2 regions of the Ureibacillus thermophilus genome follow, and region 2 is predicted to be linked to the other one. Evidence: riboswitches for the same ligand, from Rfam matches in the RefSeq annotation. Region 2 holds a riboswitch; the other holds the start of a gene.
What was found. Region 2 has a riboswitch for FMN ahead of ribE (riboflavin synthase). Riboswitches for the same ligand answer to the same signal wherever they lie in the genome.
Positions count from the first base shown of each region.

Region 1: it holds a riboswitch for FMN, as region 2 does, so the genes downstream of both, DKZ56_RS08100 (ECF transporter S component) here and ribE (riboflavin synthase) in region 2, are expected to answer to the same signal.

Region 1 is NZ_CP036528.1:1,637,905-1,641,083, reverse strand. Features, by position in the region: gene DKZ56_RS08110 (cupin domain-containing protein) at 196-492, opposite strand; gene DKZ56_RS08105 (TlpA disulfide reductase family protein) at 538-1,167, opposite strand; gene DKZ56_RS08100 (ECF transporter S component) at 1,245-1,826, opposite strand; FMN riboswitch at 2,048-2,183, opposite strand; gene DKZ56_RS08095 (hypothetical protein) at 2,272-3,179, opposite strand, start outside.
Region 2 is NZ_CP036528.1:2,919,571-2,922,749, forward strand. Features, by position in the region: gene DKZ56_RS14815 (bifunctional 3,4-dihydroxy-2-butanone-4-phosphate synthase/GTP cyclohydrolase II) at 1-493, opposite strand, end outside; gene ribE (riboflavin synthase) at 508-1,152, opposite strand; FMN riboswitch at 1,382-1,516, opposite strand; gene rlmD (23S rRNA (uracil(1939)-C(5))-methyltransferase RlmD) at 1,661-3,034, shown strand.

The DNA of each region.
Region 1 (3,179 bases), 1.3 Mb from region 2:
CGAGTCTCGAGACCCCGCAGGAGCGAAGAATTGAGCTCCGAGGAGGCTCGAGCCGGGCCCGCGGAAAGCGTCCCCGGAACGGAAATCAATTTTCTTCAATTATCAAAAAAACACCATTTTCTCCCGGGAGAAAATGGTGTTTTTTATCTTTTGTCCCAGCCCCTTTTTTAGATTTGTCCCAACCTCTTTTCTATTCTACTTTATTTTTACAACAACGATGTCCGCATCTTCTTTTGCCGTCAAGCTGTGCATTTCTTTTGGCCCCATGTGTAATAATGTTTCACTCGTCAATTCCACAGTTTCATTTTCCACTGTAAAGGATACAACACCGCTTCGAACGACAATCAACACATCGCAATCAGCGAAATGGCTTGGAATGGATTCCCCTGATTTTAATTGAATATTCATCACTTGCATTTTGGCCGTTTCAAACACTTTTCCTGCCTGTTTATTTTTTTCATTTAATACATAAGGAGTATTCATTACTTGCATAGATGATTCCTCCAATTCCTTTTCTTCCATTATAATACATTTACTTCATGGAAATTTCTCCAATAACGCATCTTTTGTAACGGGGCCAATGATTTTTTCAATAATGCGGCCATCCTCGCTGATGATGAAACTTGTTGGAATCGTAAGCACTTGATAACGTTTTGAAACTTCTCCTTGCTCATCCAACAAAACAGGAAACTGCAATTGATATTCTTCAGAAAAATCGTTCACATCTTCAGGGGAAATCTCTTGGTCGGTAATATTGACCGCCAATATTTCTACATTGAGCTTTTTTGCCTCCTGCACATAAAAATCGTTTAATTGTGGCATTTCTTCTTTGCAAGGCGGGCACCAGCTCGTCCAAAAGTTCAGCAAGATTTTTTTCCCTTTAAAATCCGACAACTTTATAGTTCCATGATTGATGGTTTTGAGTTTGAAATCCGTAGCCTCTAAATCCATCGGCTGATAGGATGTCTCCAATAAATGCTCCTCGTCATCTTCAAATTCGTGCATTTCTTCCATTCCTAAATGCTGATATAAAAAATCAATAAACTCATTTTCCGTCATCGTCTCCTCTTCTCTCTTTTCCTCCTTAAAAAAATGAGAATAAATTGTCCAAATGCCTGTACAACCAATTAATAATAAAAAGAAAATAGATATTTTCTCTTTTTTCATAGCACCTTCCTTCATCTTAGTATATGTTCAAAAGACATGAAAAAGGAGTTTGCTAAACTTGCAAACTCCTTTTTGATTTATTGTTTTTGCAATAAGTATTGGGCTCTTTGGTTTTCAATCCATGTTCTCATCGTTCTAAACAGCATCAATACTAGCACCATTAATAAGATGCCTTTCACAATATTAAACGGCAAAATACCGAGTACAATCGTTTCTTTTACATCAAAGCTTCCCATACCTAAGAAATACGTATACATCGGCAAGAAAGCAACATAGTTCAAGATGCTCATGCCAATCGCCATTGTAAAGGTTCCGGCAACTAGTCCAAAAATTAAACCTCGTAAGGAATTTGATTTTTTATAAATGTAATATACAGGCAAAATAAACAAGATGCCAGTTGCAAAATTTGCCATGTGGCCTACCGGAACTCCAGTCGGCGCACCGATAAACAACCAATTCAAAATATTTTTAATCAGCTCTACTAAAATGCCAGCAACAGGTCCCATTGTAATCGCTGCAAGCAATGCAGGAACGTCGCTGAAATCAATTTCTAAAAATACCGGAAAATAAGGCAATGGGAAGTTTAAAAACATTAAAATGAATGAAATACTTGATAGCATGGCGATTGTTACAAATGATCGCACTTTCATTTTCTTCATTAGCACACTCTCCTCTTTGCTGATTCAATCTGCAAGAAGAAAGGTACTAGTCGGCTTCGTCAAAAATAAAATCCCTTATGCAAATTTGCATAAGGGAGAAAAAGATACAGTTAGAGACAACACATGACTAAAAAAGACCATAGGAAACTAGGTGTTGGATAATTACAAAAAGCCAACACTTCACAAGTCACGTGCAAAATGCCCATAACGAAAAGCGACCGTACCATCTTCTCCCATCCAGACTATACTGTCGGCTTTGGAATCTCACCAAATCCTGCTCTAAAAGAGCTCGCGGGCTTAAGAACATCAAGTTCTAACACCGCCGGTCGGGAATTTCACCCTGCCCCGAAGATGAATCATTATTTAATTTACACTTATTATAGGAGAATGATGAAAATTTGTAAAGTCATTAATTCAAGATATTTAGAATATTATTTTACGATATTTACTCATTTTCCAACACCGTATACGGCAATTGATTTGGTCCCAATGGAATAGGCAAAGGTTTTGTAAAGTCGAATCCTTCCCATTCCGCTTGCACTATATTCTCAAATTGAACCGCCATGTTGAATCCTGCAGCTGTCAAGAGCATGCCTTCAATCATCTGCATAGCTTCCACTTGATTATAATTGAATAAATCCAATGGTTCTTTAAAAGCGATTTTCACAATATTCTGCTCAACCTTTATTGTATAATCGACATTTGGCAATACAACCGATTGATAAACCTCATTCGTGCTTCTCTTTAATGCTTCCATTGCTTCTTCAATCGTCGAAAAAGTTTCTCTATAATTCGGCGCTAAAAATGCAGCTCCATCCTGTTGGACATACTTAAAATAGCTGTGCTGAGTTCTTTCATCCGAAATTAGCAGCGAACTTTCTTTCCCTATTTCCTTCGGCTGATTCTGTTCATCGACAAATTCTATTTCTTGGTAATCAGAAAATGTATCCATTAGAGTGGCATAATAGGTGGAAAGAGTTGCTTCACTAGCATCATATGGATGGTCTTCCGGTAATTGATGAACTACCTTCCCATTGCTTTCGATAATTTTTCCATCATATGGGTGATAATCGACAAATCCTAATAAATTCTCGTTTAAACGTGGTGCATACAAATTATACATTTCTACTGGTGTTGGATTTGCCTTCCCAAAATCTTCTAATATTTTTTCATTAGGTATTAAAATCGTTACCGGAATGCTATCTGCATCATCGCTTGCAAGCCCTATTTTAAAAAGGGTATTTCCGTCTAATTGTTCAGGATAAACAGCCGTTTTCATATCCACTTCCGTCATCATGATATTCACGGAATCTTCTTGCCCTTCTTCCAAGTGATTGAATTTTTCCATTTCTT
Region 2 (3,179 bases):
CCATAATTTCGCAAATCACTCCAGCTGGGAAAACGCCTGCTATGCGGGCTAAATCCACCGCTGCTTCTGTATGCCCTTGTCTTTCCAACACGCCGTTTTTCTTAGCGATGAGCGGGAAAACGTGGCCAGGTCTTCTGAAATCGGATTTTGTCGCGTCCGGTTCAAGCATTTTTAAAATGGTCGTAGAACGTTCAAAGGCACTAATGCCCGTTGTGGTGCTTACATGGTCGATGCTTACCGTAAAGGCGGTTTGATGATTGTCCGTATTATGGACAACCATGGCATGTAAATCCAGTTTTTCTGCCAATTCTTCCGTAATCGGCGTACAAATCAATCCACGCCCATATGTCGCCATAAAATTGATAACTTCCGGTGTTGCATGCTCGGCTAAAGCAACTAAATCTCCTTCGTTCTCCCGATTCTCATCATCCACAACGATGATGGTTTTCCCCTTTTTCAAATCTTCTATGGCTTCCTCAATTGTGTTTAACATTTTAACCACCATCCTTAAAATCCATTTTGAGCCAGAAACTCAAAGGTTATTTTTGATTCTTCTTTTGCATTCATTCTCTTTAAATGATGCAAAACATATTTTCCCAGCATGTCCGTTTCGATATTGACTTTATCCCCAATTCCCTTCATCCCCAAAATCGTTTCTGAATAAGTATGAGGAATCAGAGAAATAGTAATGCTTGTATCGCTGACTCCAAAAATCGTTAAACTGGTCCCATCGATGGTAATAGAGCCTTTCGGGATACATTGTTCCAGCAGCTCTTTCGGCAACTCAATTTCGTAATATACCGCATTGGCTACTGGCTTCTTGCTTCGAATTGTACCGATGCCGTCCACATGACCGGAGACAATATGACCCCCAAAACGGCCTCCAGCAGCCATCGCCCTTTCCAAATTGACATAATCCCCTTTTTTCAACTGATGAATGGTCGTTGCCTTCACTGTTTCCGGCATGACATCAACAGTCATTTCGTCTTTTGTTAAATGCGTCACTGTTAAACAAACGCCATTGACTGCTATACTGTCGCCAAGATTAGCATCTGACACAATTTTGGGTGAGCGGATTACAATTTTCATGCTTTTCTCATCTTTTTCAATCCCAGTCACCATTCCTTTGTCTTCAATAAGACCGGTAAACATTTAAATCCCCCTTTTTCAATAAATGCAAGTAAAAAACCCCGTTAAGTCAACTTAACGGGGCTGGGAGAATGATGTATTTTTAGGCAGCACAAAAAAGACCTAAAATAGGCCAATTTAAAATACACCTAAAATAAAAAACTCCCGCAAAACAATTGCGGGAGAACGGATTGCAAAAAAAGAGTATAGGAAAGTAACCCATTAATCAAGGATTAATGGACTTTCTTTACAAACCATCCTTCTCCCATCCAGACTTTCACTGTCGGCTTTGGACTTGCACCAAATCCTGCTCGAAAAGAGCTCGCGGGCTTAGAAGCATTGCTTCATCACCGCCGGCTGGGAATTTCACCCGACCCCGAAGGATATAAAGAATATTCAGCTTATTTTTATTTAACAATAACATTTATTCCAAAGAAAATCCATACTTAAGCCTAATTAAGTCATATGAAATTTTACCTTTCTTTATTCGATTGCTATAATATTTTGAAGATAAATTAAAGGACGTGAAAATATGTCTGAAAAAATTAAAATGGAAATCGGACAAAAATTTCCTTTAACCATCAAAAGGCTTGGAATCAATGGGGAAGGTGTAGGTTTTTTTAAGCGTAATGTCATTTTTGTAAAAGGCTCCCTCCCTGGCGAAGTCGTGACTGCAAAAGTTTCAAAAATTCATCCAAACTTTGCAGAGGCGGACATAGTACGCATTCGAGAGGCTTCCAAAGATCGGGTTAAACCTCCTTGCGCAGTTTATGAACTATGCGGAGGTTGCCAATTGCAGCACTTGTCTTATGAAGGACAATTGAGAGAAAAACGGGATATTGTCATTCAAGCGCTAGAAAAGTTTGTACCGCAAATTGTTCATAACACAGAAATTAGACTAACTATTGGCATGGACAATCCATGGCATTATCGAAATAAAAGCGCTTTTCAAGTTCGAAAAATGGGGAATGAAGTAATCGCAGGGCTTTATATTGAAGGGACTAATAAACTTTTAAATCTCGATGACTGCCTTGTTCAGCACCCGGTGACAACCAAAATCACCATTGGCATCCGAAATCTTTTTCAAAAGCTGAATATCCCTATTTTTGACGGAAAATCCAAGGGAATCGTCCGTACCATCGTTGTCCGGACAGGCATTCAAACCGAAGAAACCCAAGTTTGTCTTGTCACAACAAAAAAAGAAATTCCCCGGAAACAGGAATTGATTGAAGGAATCAAACAGATTGATCCGAGCATCGTTTCCATTACCCAAAACATTAATAGGGCCAAAACTTCTTTAATTTTTGGGGACGAAACATTCGTGCTCGACGGCAAAGAAACAATTCATGAAAAATTGGGAGAACTCGCATTCGATTTATCTTCCCGCGCATTTTTCCAGTTGAATCCAACCCAAACCGTTGTTTTATATGATGAAATCAAAAAAGCTGCGGAACTTTCAGGAAAAGAAACGGTCGTGGATGCATACTGCGGTGTTGGAACGATTGGATTGTGGCTTGCGAAAGAAGCACAAGAAGTGAGAGGAATGGATGTAATTCCCGAATCTATTGAAGATGCCAAGAAAAATGCCAAAAAACACGGATTTTCCCACGCTAAATTTTACACAGGCACTGCCGAAGATTGGCTCAACAAATGGGCGAAGGAAGGCTTTATTCCAGATGTTGTAACAGTAGATCCGCCGCGCACCGGGCTTGCAGCAAGCTTTATCAAAACGGTTTTAAAAATTAAACCAAAGCGATTTGTATACACTTCCTGCAATCCTTCCACTTTTGCAAGAGATTTAAAGGAATTAACCCGTTCTTATCGTGTAGACTATATTCAACCTGTTGATATGTTCCCTCAAACAGCACGGGTGGAAGTGGTGGCAAAATTGACATTAAAAAAATAACTTTCTGATTCAGACCTGGAGTTCATCTCCAGGGCTTTTTCATGCCCAAAATCAATTAATTTCCAAAGATAAAATTGATTCACCCTTGAAAACTTCCCCACTTTTCTGCTTCTCTTCTTTTCTCTGCCACCAATTTTTGTATTTT